Regions from separate parts of the Anthropogastromicrobium sp. genome, predicted to be linked through region 1. Evidence: a T-box and tRNA genes for the amino acid it is inferred to sense, from the RefSeq annotation. Region 1 holds a T-box; the other holds one or more tRNA genes.
What was found. The T-box of region 1 lies ahead of WJP93_RS00965 (valine--tRNA ligase). A T-box ahead of a tRNA ligase gene usually reads a tRNA of that ligase, here a tRNA-Val.
Positions count from the first base shown of each region.

Region 2: it has a tRNA-Val gene. The T-box ahead of WJP93_RS00965 (valine--tRNA ligase) is inferred to sense a tRNA for this amino acid. The anticodon was not compared.

Region 1 covers NZ_JAXWCK010000012.1:29,227-37,625, reverse strand. Annotated here, with positions in the region: gene WJP93_RS00990 (CoA-transferase) at 1-1,151, opposite strand, end outside; gene WJP93_RS00985 (YhcH/YjgK/YiaL family protein) at 1,155-1,568, opposite strand; gene WJP93_RS00980 (MATE family efflux transporter) at 1,705-2,985, opposite strand; gene WJP93_RS00975 (MarR family transcriptional regulator) at 3,050-3,499, opposite strand; gene WJP93_RS00970 (histidine phosphatase family protein) at 3,674-4,411, opposite strand; gene WJP93_RS00965 (valine--tRNA ligase) at 4,517-6,889, opposite strand; T-box leader at 6,952-7,221, opposite strand; gene WJP93_RS00960 (MBL fold metallo-hydrolase) at 7,282-8,399, opposite strand, start outside.
Region 2 covers NZ_JAXWCK010000049.1:4,218-12,616, reverse strand. Annotated here, with positions in the region: gene carB (carbamoyl-phosphate synthase large subunit) at 1-3,044, shown strand, start outside; gene WJP93_RS11405 (putative ABC transporter permease) at 3,179-4,165, shown strand; gene WJP93_RS11400 (CPBP family intramembrane glutamic endopeptidase) at 4,162-4,893, shown strand; gene WJP93_RS11395 (glycosyltransferase family 2 protein) at 5,059-6,087, shown strand; tRNA gene WJP93_RS11390 (tRNA-Met) at 6,191-6,264, opposite strand; tRNA gene WJP93_RS11385 (tRNA-Val) at 6,269-6,341, opposite strand; gene ispF (2-C-methyl-D-erythritol 2,4-cyclodiphosphate synthase) at 6,608-7,135, shown strand; gene WJP93_RS11375 (putative ABC transporter permease) at 7,187-8,399, shown strand, end outside.

The DNA.
Region 1 (8,399 bases):
TTTCCATATTGATCAACCTCAAGTGCACCCATAAAGCATATATCCAAACCGCCATTGTCATAAAGATCAAACTGGTTTGCCATGTCGTAGACGGACGCAGCTCCGATCATCGCGCCAAACGCCTCACCAGAAACTGGAAAACCGCCAATACCACCTGATTCAACAGTCAGTGTTACCATATCGAGCATGCCGCTCTTTCTTGCATAGCGTGAAACCATCTCCGGAATGCCAATTCCAATATTAACAATATCATCAACCCGAAGCTCTTTAGCAGCTCGTCTTCCAATGATTTTTCCGATTGTATTATCCTTGAGCATCTTTTCTGATGCCTGATCAATCTTCTCACTCCAGATATGCCATTCCTCATATGGAATTTCAAAGCTTCCAGTCAGCGCTGTATACGCTTCATTTCGCTCTTGTGGCTCTGCAACTACAATCGCATCTACCAGACAGCCCGGAATAATAGCATTTCGTGGTCGTGACGGCGTGTCTACCAGCCTATCTACCTGGACAATTACTTTTCCTCTGTTTGCCTTTACAGCCTGACAAATGGAAAGTGCATCGCCAGACATAAACATATCGTCAAAAGTAATATTTCCCTTATGGTCTGCCGCAGTTCCCTTTATCAGCGCAATTGTTATTTTCGGAAGCTTATAATAAAGAAACTCCTCACCATCCACTTCTACATGCTTTACAAGCGAATCGTCAATCGAAACTCGGTTGATTCCTGGTCCCTCCAGTCTCGGATCGACAAATATATCAAGACCAACCTTTGAAAGTGCACCTGAAAGTCCCCCTGCCTGTGCGCGAATCGCATGAGAAATACAGCCAAGCGGCAAATTGTATGCCTCAAAGCGATCCTCCAACACAAGCTTTTTTGTGCTCATCATAGCACCAAAATGACCACAAATCAACCTGTCTACTGCCCCGTCACGAATGTATCCTTCAGCATTGTGTTCAGTATCCCACACGCCAAATCCTGCACTAGAAACAATTGTCAGATGGGTAGGTGACTGCATTTTCTGATAGCGGCGATAAAGTGCCTCATGCAGCTCCACTGGATTTTCAATTCCCACAAATGAATTAACACATATACAGTCTCCATCCCGAATCAAACGGATTGCTTCATCTGATGTCATAATCTCATACATAGATTAAACCTGCCATTTAACTTTTGCTACGCACTTCTTTACGTGACAAGCTTCTTTTCCAGCACGCATCTGCGGCTTATGAGCAATGCTCGGAGGAAGTACTGCGTAAGAACCTGTTGTCAGAATGGACTGACACATTTCCTCTGGCTCCTTCCAGAATGCAACATCACGCTTTTCATCATATTCCTCATCTGTCTCTAAACCAGTTCTGCTTACTGTGTCGATCTCCTCCTCACCAGAAATGATCCACTGAATATCTGCATAACAATTATGAGTCTCCAGACGGCAATTCTCTGCCGGCTTTGTCTCATACTCCTGAATCATAAAATAAAAATCATCATTTACCTGGTAGGTACCAACTTCAAGTGCTGCTAAATCCTGCTTTTTTAAGTAGCAAACTGCTTCTTCGATTGTCATTTCATATTCCTTCCCAAAAAGCGCCCGCATTGGCACTTTCCTGCGTATACTTTATGTAACTTTTTTGTATCTTTCATGCTTTTCTAGCTTACTTAAAAAATATTTTTTTGTCAAGCATACTGCACTATGTTCTTTTTTAAATACACTTTCTGGCTTTATTCATCCACACAAAGAATCCTATATTTAAGACAATTCCAAAAATTGTTGCCACCGGTGCTGCAAATCCTATATTTGTAAGACTTGCATTTGGCTGAATACTCATGTAATATGCTAATGGAAGACGAATAAGCAATGTCTGGATCAGTCCCTGTGCCATTACCCACATAGTCTGATCGTGTCCGTTAAAATAACCAATCATACTAAATAATATAGCGGTAACAATTGTCTCCAGTGCAAAACCTTTAAGATAATCATATCCTTTTTGTATAACATCGGCGTCTGTTGTAAATATTCCTGTCAAAAAATCCCCCTTAAGAAGAACAATGGCAAACACAACCATTCCAATCAAAACACCTACACCAATTCCAGTAAACATCGCGTTTTTAGCTCTTTTTTCGTTTCCTGCTCCAACGTTTTGTGATACAAATGATGCCATTGACTGCATTAAGGAACTTGGAATCAACATCGCAAAATTTACAATTTTACACGCAACACCATATCCAGATGAAGCCTCTAATCCCAGACGATTGACAAATGCACAAAGTGCAAGGAATGAAATCTGAGTCAAGCATTCCTGAAGTGCTAATGGAAGACCAATTTTCAGTGCACGCTTGCAGTGGCTATTAACCTTAAAATCAGCTTTTGTGATTTTAAATGGAAGCTTCTTTTTCATCAGCATCCATAATGCAAACACAACACTTACAGCCTGTGCTACTACAGTCGCAATCGCTGCACCTGCTGCATCCATACGAAACCCTGCTACTAATATTAAATCTCCTGCAATATTGATAACACATGCAACTGCAACAAATATCAATGGTGACTTACTGTCTCCAAGTCCTCTAAAAATAGCAGAAAGAACATTATAAGCAACAATAAAGAAAATACCGCTTCCGCATATCTTTACATAAACAGATGTCAGACTTACTGCTTCCTCTGGTGCCTGCATCAATACAGCAATCGGACGCGAAAACACGATCATTATAACAAACAGCACTGCTGACATTACCGCAAATACAACTACAGAACCGCCAATCAGTGCACCAATTGACTGTGTCCTCTTCTCGCCAATATATCTTGCAATCAAAACAGTAATACCCATTGCGAACTGTGTTATCACAAATGTTACAAGATTTAATACCTGACTGCCTGTAGATACTGCTGAAAGACCAGATGTCGTTCCAAATCTTCCCACCACAAGAAGATCAACTGCACCATATGCTGCCTGCAGCACAAGTGCACCAAGAATCGGAATCATAAATGGAATTAATTTTCCAAGTATGCTGCCTTGCGTGAAATCTGCCTTATCATTTACTTTTTCTCTACTCAATGTCAACTCTCCTTTCGCTCATGACCTGATAAAATTTCTTTATTGTCTGAATCATACAATCTGCTTCCTCATCAGAAATCATGTCCAGATACGGAGCCAGTCTGCTGTAATAGTTTCTGTCGTACTTATCAGACAATTCTTCTCCACTTTTTGTAATCGCAATATACGTAACTCTCCCGTCTTCGTCTGAAGAAATCTTCTTGAGATATCCCTTCTCTTCCATAGCTTTGACTGTTCTCGTGACACCTGGTCTTGGAAGATTTAAAGCATCACTAATATCAGATACCTTCACATACTCTTTTGTTTTCTGCAGCGTATGAATAACATCAAGATATTGGATATATGCCGGACTAACACCATCTGGAAGCTTTGGAAGCAGTTCTCTGATTCTTTTTGCCATATAGCAGGCATCAAGCATCCGTTTTATTTTCTCAGAATCCATGTTTTCTCCTTTCTTGTTTTGGTGGTCAATTATAGTAATCTTCTATATAATTATCACTGATAATTATTTAGTTACCATTGATAATTATATGATGTTGTTTTTTTAATGTCAAGCTGCTTTTTATAATAAAAAACCGGGGGCAAATTGCTGCCCCCGGTCAAAAAAAGTACACGATCAATCATGTCTTTCTTCCATATTATCATATGTTTCACAAAATCGTGCTGCAAAGGATGCCGGCTCATCTGCTGCATATAAATGAGACAGATCTCCAAAGGACTGCATACGAAAGCTTGCAATACCTTCTCTTCTCTCCTCTGTGTACAATGTTGTCACAGAAGACGGTGCCGCTGCTGTCCCATGCCAAAGAACAACTGGTGATATTCCAAGCAGATGACCAAGCATCACGCACTCTACACCAAAATGGCAAAACAGCACAATCGTATCTCTGTTTGCATGCTCTGCACGATAATAGCCATTCTCTCTTGTATATCCATGCTTTTTTAACAGTGAATCCAGACCATCATACACCCATGCTGATTCAGTATCTGCCTTTGCCTTTTTCATAAATGGTGTGTTCATCCACTGATCCTTATCATAATATGCTGGCTCACTTGTCCAACGAGCAGGAAGCAAATCCCAACAAACCTTATAAGTACCAGTATCCTCATCAATCGCCGGTGCCTCGAACTCACGAAGCCACTTAAACTCAGTCGCTGTCATACCAAGCTTCTTTAAGGTCAAGGATGCTGTATCCTTTGCACGGCCAAGCGGTGATGTATAAATATAGGTATGTTCCTTCTGCAGTTGTTTTTCCATGCGAACAGAAAGAAATTCTGCTTCTCTCCATCCTTTTTCTGTCAAAGAGTCAATCTCATAATTTGGATCGCCATGGCGAACAATAATAAGTCTCATTTTTCTTTCCTTTCTATATTTAATAGTTTCAATTTTCACTTAATTTCCACTTATTTTCACCATGATTTTAGCATAACAGCAAAAATGTGACAAGTGCAAATATTGTTAACTTCGAATCATAATCTTCTCCGCTGCCGTGCAAGCATAAAGATCACCAAGTGTCTTCTGATAAAATTCCCGGTACGCTTTTGGGCATGTAATCGTCAGCTTTTCAATAGGATCTTTCATCGACATCTGTTTTTGCGTCTTATCTTTTCTTACCTGTGTCAGTGTTGCCTTTACATGTTCGCCAAATTCAAGATACTCTGTCTGTGTCGTTTTCGTTTGCCAAATAGTCTGATGCAGCGAAATCTCTTTTTCGTATTGACGATAATATTCCTGAAAGATATAGTCTGTCATATACGGTGTATAAATCGCATACAGCTTAAGGATTCCAAGAAGACTGTAATACAGCGCAGTCTGACCAGATCTGCAATTTTCTTCTCCATGCTTTTGTGGCTGATAAAGGCGTTCTTTTGCAATTTCAATATAAAAATCGCAGAAATCGCTCCAAAAAAGCTCATCAATTTCATGGCGTGCCTGTCCGATCTCAAATTCATTTAGAAGCTGTGCTGCGCGAATCGTTGTCTCATTTACGCGTTCCATGATCCAGCGATCTATCGGAAGCATTTTTTCTTCCTTCATCGCATTCTCTGGTGTAAACTCATTCAACTGAAAAATTACAAATTTAGATGCATTGTACAGCTTATTTAAAAAACGTTTTGAAATTTTTAGTTCTTCCTCGCTGAAAAATGTATCTGTTCCTAGCTTGCTGTTTGCCGCCCAGTAGCGCATCGCATCCGCAGAATGTTTTTCTATCAGCATCATCGGTGAATTGGACGCATTATTTTTTGACTTGCTAATTTTTTCTCCCGGCTTTGCCAAGACAAAACCACTAATCATTATATCTTTCCACGGAACCTGTCCTGTATGATACAGACTCTTTACAATAGTATAGAATGCCCATGTACGAATGATCTCATGTGCCTGACTTCGCATTCCCATTGGAAAAATCTCATCTGAAATGTCGTCAGTCTCTTTATAGTGTGCATTGATTAATGGTGTTACTGACGATGTTGCCCATGTATCAAACACAGCCGTCTCTGGAATAAACTCATTACAGCCGCACGTACATGCTTTTAATGGACTCTGCTCAAGCGGATTTACTGGCAGTTGGCTCTCCTCTGCAAAAATCGGTTTGCCACACTTTTTGCAGTACCATACTGGAAATGGAACACCAAAATAACGCTGTCTTGAAATACACCAATCCCACTTTAAGTTTTCAACCCAAATTTTATAGCGGTTCTTCATATGCTCTGGATGCCATCGAATCTCATCTGCTGCCTTTAAAAAACGGTCCTTCTCTGAGAGAACATCAATATACCACTGTTTTGACATAATGAACTCAACCTCATGCTGACAGCGCTCATGAACAGCAACCATATGATGAATCGTCTCTTGTTTTACCAAAAGATTTTGCTTCTTTAGTAATTCAATGATATACGCTCTGGCCTTTTTTACAGTCATTTTCCCTATAAAATCAATTTTCTCGCTGATTGTTCCATCTGCAAGAATCACTTCCTTAGATGTTAACTTATGCTTCTGATACCACTCAACGTCGGCTGAATCACCAAATGATGCACACATAACTACGCCAGTTCCCTTGTCCATCGCTACAGTATCATCTGCAAGAATTGGAATTTCAAAATCATATAACGGAACTATTGCTTTCTGACCGATAAACTTCTTATATCGCGTATCATCTGGATGAACAAAAATGCAGGCGCATCCAGCAAGCAGTTCTGGTCTTGTTGTCGCAATCAAGAGATTGCCAATAGGTGTAGTAAAATTCAGATAGTTAAATACCGTCTCACACTCTTTTGTCTCAAGCTCGGCCTGTGCAATTGAAGTTTGGCATTCAGTACACCACAGTACTGGAGATGTCTTCATGTAGGCTTTTCTCTTCTTTGCCAGCTCAATAAAAGAGCGCTGTGAAATTCTTTGTGCCCGATCTGATACTGTCTGATACTGCAAATTCCAGTCTACACTAAAACCCAGACGACTCCACAGTTCTTTAAACTCGCCCTCGTAAGTTCCTATCGTTTTCATACACTTTGCCCGAAATTCACTTCGAGGCATCTGATTTGCCCGAATTTTTTCATCGCGCTCAACTAAGCGCTCTGTCGGCAGTCCATTATCATCAAAACCAAATGGATAAAATACATCGTATCCCTGCATCCTCTTAAAACGCGCAATCATCTCTGCCTGTGTATAGGAAAATACATGACCAATATGAAGCTTTCCGCTTACAGTCGGCGGCGGCGTATCAATTGAAAAGATTTTTCTCTCTTTTCCATTCTGATAGCGATAGATATCATTATCCTGCCACATTTTCTCCAATGCTTTCTCTGCCTTTTGAAAATCATACTTTTTTTCCATTACAGATTCCTCCTGAATATAAAGATTATCCAACACAGACAAAAAAACGCCCTGAGCCAAACGCCCAGGGCGAACATACATGTCCGTGATACCACCTAGATTCAGAAATACTTCTGCACTCAATACAATACGGGAATTTATTTTTAATTCCGATATTGCTTCCCTTATAACGGTGGGAATCTCCGTTGGAGTCTACTAAAGCTGTAAAAATATACCTGTTCGATCCAAAGCTCAAAGGCTACTTCCATGCGTCCTTCACGAAATTTTTCACCAACCAATTTCTCTCTGTCCATCCGGAAACTGCATGTACTCCTCCTCGTCAATGCTTTTTGTCTGTAATTGTTACGCACAGTATATCACAAAAATATGCAATGTCAAGCTTTTTATTATTTTTATTTATCCCAACGTCTGCACAACTTTTCAATATCTTCTGTGAAACGGCGAATATCTTTATTGGCACCTTCTCTGTATTTTTTTACAATAGCTAGAAGCTGCTGTGCTGCATCAAACAGTTTTCGATATACATCACTCATCCGGCCTTCTCTTGGCTGATAATCCTTCTTAACATACTCTCTTGTTCCTTCACGAATTTTTTGATCTGACAGCAAATCCCACGATTCTCCTGTGTATGGTGCCGTTGCATTAATCCCATAGGTAGTTGTCAAAAGAGATGCAAATGAATCTGTGACAGTATCCTCTCCATGAACAACAAATACATGTGTTGGCTTAGGTGCAATATGGCTTACCCAGCGCACAAGTCCTTCTCTGTCTGCGTGACCGCTTATTCCCGTCATGCGTGCAATTCGTGCCTTTACACAAATTTCTTCTCCAAAAAGTCTTATATTTTTTGCACCGCCTAACAGCACGCAGCCAAGGCTTCCCTCTGCCTGATAACCAGCAAATAAAATGGTGCATTCTGGTCGCCAAAGATTATGTTTTAAATGATGACGGATTCGTCCGGCATCGCACATGCCAGATGCTGAGAGAATGACCTTGGGTTTTGGATCTTCATTGATAGCACGTGATTCCTCTACGCTCACGGACAATCGAAGTCCCGGAAAACGAATCGGATTAATTCCCTGACGCACAAGTGCCATGGCTTCCTCATCAAAGCATTCCTGTGTATTTGTCATAAAAATATTTGTAGCCTCCACAGCAAGCGGACTATCCACAAAGACTTCTGTATGTTCAAATTCTGGCAGTTCATGATCTACCTTAAGCTGTCTTAAAAAATATAATATTTCCTGTGTACGTCCAACTGCAAAACAAGGGATCACTAAATTTCCGCCGGCAGCAAGTGTCTCCTTTAAAATTTGCTTTAACTCACTTTTACAGTCTAAAAGAGAAATGCCCTGATCATGACTTCTATTTCCATACGTTGATTCCATAACAACATAATCGGCATCGTCCACATATAATGGATCTTTAATCAATGGCTGATTCATATTTCCAATATCACCGGAGAACACAATTTTCTTTGTATGTCCTGCTTCTGTCAACCATACCTCAA
Region 2 (8,399 bases), on a different contig from region 1:
CGGCGACGATTATGACAGATAAAAGAATTGCTGATCATGTCTATATCGAGCCGTTAACAGCAGAGGTGTTAGAGCAGATTATCGAAAAAGAGCGTCCTGACAGTGTTCTTCCGACACTGGGAGGTCAGGCTGGTCTAAATCTTGGTATGGAGCTTGCAGAGAAAGGTATTCTTGAAAAATATGGATGCCGTTTGATTGGTACTACACCAGAGACGATCAGAAAGGCAGAGGATCGTCAGGAATTTAAGGATACAATGGAAAAGATTGGAGAGCCTTGTGCAGCATCTAAGGTTGTTCACAACATTCCAGATGGTCTTGAATTTGCAGAACAGATCGGTTATCCAGTTGTTCTTCGTCCTGCCTACACACTTGGAGGAAGCGGCGGCGGAATCGCATATGACAAAGAGCAGATGGAGGAAATTTTAGGAAATGGTCTTCGTCTTTCCCGTGTAGGTGAGGTTTTGGTTGAGCGCTGCATCGCAGGATGGAAAGAGATTGAGTACGAGGTAATGCGTGATGGTGCAGGAAATGTAATTACAGTCTGCAACATGGAAAACATTGACCCTGTTGGTGTTCATACAGGAGATAGTATAGTTGTTGCACCGTCTCAGACGCTTGGTGATAAGGAATATCAGATGCTTCGTACCTCAGCGTTAAATATCATCAGTGAGTTAAAGATTACTGGAGGATGTAACGTTCAGTACGCATTAAAGCCAGACAGCTTTGAGTATTGTGTTATTGAGGTAAACCCGCGTGTAAGCCGTTCCTCTGCACTGGCATCAAAGGCAACAGGTTATCCGATTGCAAAGGTTGCAGCAAAGATTGCACTTGGCTACACTCTTGATGAGATTCCGAATGCCATCACAAAGAAAACCTTCGCAAGTTTCGAGCCAATGTTAGACTACTGCGTTGTCAAGATTCCGAGACTGCCATTTGATAAGTTTATCAGTGCATCAAGAAAGCTGACAACACAGATGAAGGCAACAGGAGAAGTTATGGCAATCTGTGATAACTTCGAGGGTGGTCTTATGAAGGCACTTCGTTCTCTTGAGCAGCATGTTGACAGCCTTGTAACAGATGAGTACAGCAAGCTGACGGCAGATGAGTTTGAGGAGCAGATGAGTATTGTCGATGACCGCAGAATCTTCCGCATTGCAGAGGCAATCCGCAGAGGCTACAGCTATGAAAAGATCCATCAGATCACAATGATTGATCCGTGGTTTATTGACAAGATTGCTATTCTTGTAGAGATGGAGACACGTCTGAAAACAGAAGAACTTACTCCTGATCTGTTAAAGGAAGCAAAGCGTATTGAATTCCCGGATAAGTTAATCGCATCCTTAAGCGGCAAGACTGAGGATCAGGTAAAGAAGATGCGCTATGACAATGGCATCACAGCAGCCTTTAAGATGGTTGATACATGTGCAGCAGAGTTTGCAGCAACTACACCATATTATTATTCTGTTTTTGGAAGCGAGAATGAGGCGAAAAAGACAGAGGGAAGAAAGAAGGTTCTTGTTCTTGGTTCTGGACCTATCCGTATCGGACAGGGTATTGAGTTTGACTTCTGTTCTGTTCATTGTACGTGGGCATTTGCAAAGGAAGGCTATGAGACTGTTATCATCAATAATAACCCTGAAACAGTTTCAACCGATTTCGATATTGCAGATAAGCTGTATTTTGAGCCACTGACACCAGAAGATGTGGAGAGTATTGTAAATCTGGAGCATCCAGACGGCGCTGTTGTTCAGTTTGGCGGTCAGACAGCAATTAAGCTGACTGAGGCCTTAATGAAGATGGGAGTTCCGATTCTTGGAACGAGCGCAAAAGACGTTGATGCGGCAGAGGATCGTGAGCTGTTTGACCAGATTCTTCGCGAGACAAAGATTCCGCGTGCATCAGGCGGCACTGTATTTACAGTAGAAGAGGCATTAAAGGTTGCGCATGAGCTTGGTTATCCAGTTCTTGTTCGTCCGTCATACGTTCTTGGCGGTCAGGGTATGCAGATTGCAATCAACGATGAGGATATTACGCAGTATATTGGTATTATCAATCGTTATGCACAAGAGCATCCGATTCTTGTAGATAAATATCTGATGGGTAAGGAGCTTGAGGTTGATGCTGTATGTGATGGACAGGATATTTTGATTCCTGGTATCATGGAGCACATTGAGCGTGCAGGTATCCACTCTGGTGATAGTATTTCTGTTTATCCGGCAAAGAGCATAAGTCAGAAGACAAAAGAAACTATCGTTGAGTATACAAAGCGTCTGGCAAGAGCGCTTCATGTAAGAGGTCTGATTAATATTCAGTTTATCGAGTATCAGGGAGCTGTTTATGTAATCGAGGTTAATCCGCGTTCTTCACGTACCGTACCGTATATCAGTAAGGTAACAGGAATCCCGATTGTTGATCTGGCAACACAGGTCATCATTGGAAATACAATTCGTGGTCTTGGTTATGAGCCAGGTTTGCAAAAGGAAGCAGATTATTACGCAATTAAGATGCCGGTATTCTCCTTTGAGAAGCTGCGCGGAGCTGATATTGCACTTGGACCAGAGATGAAGTCAACAGGTGAGTGTCTTGGAATCGGCAAGACCTTTAACGAGGCACTTTATAAGGCTTTCCTTGGTGCAGGCTTCCATCTTCCAAAGTATAAGAAGATGATTATTACAGTTCGCGATGATGATAAGGAAGAGATCGTAGATATTGCAAGACGTTTCAAGGCAATTGGCTACGAGATCTATGCGACAAAGGGAACAGGAGCAGCACTTCGTGCAAAGGGAGTGGATACACTTTATATAAGCAAGCTGGAGCAGGATTCACCGAATCTTCTTGATTTGATTCTTGGCCATCAGATTGATCTTGTCATTGATACACCAACACAGGGCGCAGAGCACAGCCATGATGGTTTTATTATCCGTAGAAATGCAATCGAGACAGGTGTAAATGTACTGACAGCAATCGATACAGCAAAGGCATTGATTACTAGTCTTGAGAATAGAGAAGAGCAGCTGACACTGATCGATATCGCAACCATTTGAGACACCAGGGGACAAAAGCCAGAGTGCGCTCGTGCTTGCACGAGAAAGCACATGGCTTTGGGACCTATTTAAAAACAACACCAGGGGACAATAGAAATATTGTCCCCTTATGCGTTTTGAAAGGAGAAAATTGAATGCTTAGACAAACAATAGCAGAGCTTATCGTACTATTTTTTTGCTATTCTGTCGCCGGATGGTGCATGGAAGTGATATTAAAGTATATACAGTTTCACCGTTTTATTAACCGTGGATTTTTAATTGGTCCATATTGTCCGATTTATGGCTCAGGTGCCGTTGTTGTAACAGTTTTAGTTGGTGGACTGATCGGAAATGCAAGCTATATTGTGACGTTTTTGGCGTCTTTTGTACTCTGCGGAGTCCTAGAATATTTTGTCAGCTGGTACATGGAAAAAATGTTCCATGCGCGCTGGTGGGATTACAGCCAAAAGCCAATGAATCTGCATGGCCGTATTTGGATTGGAAACTTGGTATTATTTGGAATTGGAGGTGTGGCAATTGTAAAGCTGATTGATCCAGTTTTGATGAAATGGATTCATGCCATTCCGCAGTGGATTCTTTATACGCTGTCAGGTGCAATTGTTATGCTGATGATCTGGGATAATATTGTATCACATATTGCATTTAATCTTGTTAAAAAGGAAATTGATGGCGTAGAAGCAGATAATTCTGAGGAAGTCAGCACAAAGGTGCGCCAACTTCTTCGCGAGGATCCGGTACTGCTTCGCCGTATCGGAGAGGCATATCCGAACTTAGAAATCAATTCTAAGAAATTTGCAGAGAAGCTAAAGGCACAGGCAGAGGCTGTACAGGAGAGTGTAGAAGAGAAGAAGCAGGCAGTGGCGGATGCTGTAGCAGAGGGAAAATTGGCGGCAGAAGCGGCAGCAGAAGAACGGAGACTGGCAGCAGAGGAGCGAAAACAGCTAGTGCAGGAGGCTGTTGAAGAGAAAAAAATAGCTTTTGAGGAGAAAAAGCAGGCAGTAGCTCTTGCTGTGTCAAAAGCACAGCAAAAGCGGCAGTCAGAAGAGGCTTTTCGTGCTCGCATGAAAAAAGCAGATCAGAAAAAACGTGAAGAAAAAATAAGAAAAGGAAATAAAAAATGAGATATCAACCATTGTCGAGGCGACTGATCAATTTGATCTATCCGCTCGTCATCTATATGGCTATAGGAATGGCAGTGCTAGGTATTTATCCAAACGGCGGTCTGATGGCAAATCTGATTGAAAAAGTGTCCTGTATTATAATTATGGGAATTTTATTTTATAAAGATTCCAAACAGATTCGCTGGGAAGGCAAGAAGCTGTCACTTTATTCTGTAATCATCATGATTATTATTGGAATATGTGCCTGTATTGGCGTTAATATGCTGTTTGAGTTAACTGGGTTAAAGACAATCAGAGAAGAAGATGCAAAAAACGTAGCAAAGGCACTTTATTCAGATAAGCTGTGGCTTCAGATACTTGTAGTTGGCATTGCAGCACCAGTGGCAGAGGAACTTTTATTTCGCGGTATCCTTTACAGAAGAATGCGTACGTGGCTTAGTGTGGGGCCGTCAGCCTTGGCAGCGCTTTTGATTTTTGCCGCAGTTCATGGCAATCTGCTTCAGGCACTGTACGCATTTATTTTAGGAGCACTTCTTGTTTGGGCATATGAACGGTTCGCAAAGCTTACAGCACCAATTATTTTGCATGTATCAGCCAACCTCATATCTATTATTGTACAGCAAAGCACATGGCTTAGCAGCTATTTGCAGACATATGCAGTGGCTGCCTGCATCATTGGTCTTGCAGGAACAGCTGCAGGAGTTGTGTATATTACAGTTCACGAATAAGCCAGAAACTATTGCACCGAGGGGCTTTCATAAACAGTAACTTTTGTATTTGACAAAAAGACCTTGCAGTAGCCTGAAAAATTGTATATAATCACCTTGTATGGTATTTGTACAGGAAAATTTGCACTGCAGCATATGCTGCTAGGTTACAGAAAGGTATTTATGATGAAACTTTTAACAATAACAGTTCCAAGCTATAATTCAGAGGCATATTTGGATCGCTGCATGGCAACGCTGCTTCCGGGTGGTGATGAGGTAGAGATTTTGATCGTGGATGACGGATCAACAGACCGTACAGCAGAAATTGCGGACGAATATGAGAGAAAATATCCGAATATTGTGCGGGCAATTCATAAGGAAAACGGAGGTCATGGAGACGCAGTAACGACGGGAATCAGAAATGCAACAGGTCTGTTCTTTAAAGTAGTTGACAGTGATGATAGCCTTGCACCAGAAGCTTATAAGCAGGTGCTTGATTTTTTGCGCCGTATTGTCAAAAAAAATCATGAGCTTGATATGCTGATTTCCAATTTTGTTTACAATCGTCATGACGAGAATGGTGACGTGCTTCGCCAGAAGTCAATTGATTATCGCAAGACACTTCCAAGGGGACGTTTCTTTAGCTGGAAAGAAATAGGTAAGTTCCAGACAGGTCATTATCTTTTGATGCATGCAGTAATATACCGCACCAGTCTGTTAAAGGGAATTAACCTGACGCTTCCAAAGCATACATTCTATGTTGATAATATTTATGTATACAAGCCATTTCCATATGTGCGCGTTATGTACTATCTGGATGTAGATTTTTATATGTACTATACGGGAAGAGAAGATCAGTCTGTTAATCAGCAGGTTATGATGAAGCGAATCGACCAGCAGGATCGCGTCAATCGCATCATCTTTGATGCATTTGATCTTGAAAAGATCAGCAACAAAAAGCTGCGCAGCTATTTATATAGCTATCTGCAGATTATGTGTACGGTAACTACAGTTCATTATGCGTTAATTAACACAGAGGATTCAAAACAAAAAAAGGAAGCACTTTGGAGCTATATGAAAAAAGAAAATCAAACTATGTGGCATCATCTTCGTTTTAGTGCTCAGGGAATTGCACTAAATCTTCCAGGTAAGGTCGGAAGAGCGATTGTATGCAGGGGATATGGTTTGGCACAGCGCTTCTTTGGATTTAGTTAATAATTTTTTTTGGAAAAGGAGAGTTATTATTAAGACTCTCCTTTTTTGTGGGATGAAATTTTATGACACAAAAAAGGACCGCTTGCGCGATCCTTGTAGTCAGTAGCGGAAGGGAGATTTGAACTCTCGACACCACGGGTATGAACCGTGTGCTCTAGCCAGCTGAGCTATTCCGCCAAGATGGGGCCTATAGGGCTCGAACCTATGACCCTCTGCTTGTAAGGCAGATGCTCTCCCAGCTGAGCTAAGACCCCTTGACAAAGAGAAGTATAGCGCATATCAAAGAAAATGTCAAGCAAATTTTTTAAAAAATTCCGAAAATTTTTATAGATTCTGCGTGGAAAATAAAAGTGAGTCGTGATATGATATTGATACCAGGGTCAAAAGGTCAGAAATCCGATGCAAGAGAATTTCTGACTTCTTGACTCGCCAAAAACATGAGTAAGTAGCCATTTTTTGAAGAAAATGAGCGGATTACGAAATGATAATTATAAAACAAAGAAAGGTAAGGAGATTTGATATGAGAGTTGGTATGGGATATGATGTGCATCGCCTCGTTGAGGGACGCAAACTGATTTTAGGCGGTGTAGAGATTCCGTATGAAAAAGGACTTCTTGGTCATTCTGACGCAGATGTGCTGCTTCATGCAATAATGGATGCGCTGCTTGGTGCGGCTGCACTTGGAGATATTGGTCAGCATTTTCCAGACACGGATCCGGCATATAAGGGAGCATCAAGCATAGAATTGCTAAAAAGAGTAGGAGAACTTCTTGAGGAAAATTGTTACTACATCAGCAATATAGATGCAACTGTTATTGCACAGAGACCGAAGCTTGCCGGATATCGTGAGCAGATGAGAGCAAATATTGCAGAGGCACTTCATCTTGAACTCGATCAGGTAAACATTAAGGCAACAACAGAAGAAGGACTAGGCTTTACAGGAACAGGAGAGGGCATCTCTTCACAGGCAGTATGCTTAATTGATAAGCCGGAATTTTATATGGACGGTACGATTGGCTGCGGTGGCTGTGGCGGCTGTAAAAATTGATCTATAACTGATTTTTAGAAATTGAAAATTTGAAAGGATAACTGGAAAATAATGGGAGGACTTGATTTATTCGGGTGTCTTTGGCTCTTTTTCGTATATTCATTTTTTGGGTGGATTGCAGAAACGTGTTTTTGCGTCTTAAAATACCGAAAATTTATGAACAGAGGTATGCTAAACAGCCCACTTTGTATTGTATATGGCATTGCAGCAGTAATTATAACAATTGGCTTTCCAGAATTGTTTGATGAGATACCGATTTTGTTTCTGGGCTGTGCGGGAGTTAGTACACTTCTTGAGTGGTTTACAGCAAAGATTCTTGAAAAATTGGATCATAAAAAATGGTGGGACTATTCTTCTAAAAGATGGAATCTTGATGGATACATCTGTCTGCAGTATTCTATTGTATGGGGTATCTTAGGCGTTTTATCAGTTAAGTTTGTAACACCTGTTTTGATGAAACTTTATCATATGGTACCATCATTTATGATGCAGATTGCATTGTGGGCACTGCTTGGTGTGTTAATAGTTGATATTTTGGGATCTACATATATCATTCGCGGCAGTGTAAAGAGAAATGATACGATTCAAAAGATTGATCACGAACTCTATAGCAGAAAAAAACGATTTGGAAGATGGCTTGAAAAGCATATCCTTATGCGTGTGGAAAAAGCATATCCTGCGATCAATGAGGGAGAACGCGTAGAGAAGGAAAAAATAACCGTTTTTGCTGAAGGCTGCAGTTTTTACAAGCTTGTATTATTGTTTTTTATAGGTGCATTTGCAGGCGATTTGATAGAGACTATATTTTGCCGTATCACGATGGGGTACTGGATGAGCAGAAGCAGCGTTGTATGGGGTCCATTTAGTATTGTATGGGGTCTTGCAATGGTGGTGGCAACATCGCTTTTGTACAACTACAGAAATCGCTCCTCATCGTTTATTTTTGCGATGGGAACCGTATTAGGCGGTGTATACGAGTATTTGTGCAGCGTTTTTACGGAAATCGTGTTTGGAAAGATCTTCTGGGATTACAGCGGTTTTATGTTTAATATCGGAGGACGAATTAATTTGCTGTTTTGTTTTTTCTGGGGAATTGCAGGTGTTGTATGGTTGAAAGGAGTTTATCCTTATCTTTCTAAGTGGATTGAAAAAATTCCAATGCTTGCCGGAAAAATCATAACATGGTGTCTTATCATTTTTATGGTAGCAGACAGTCTTGTGTCAGCAGCGGCACTTATGCGCCAGGATCAGCGTGAAAAAAATA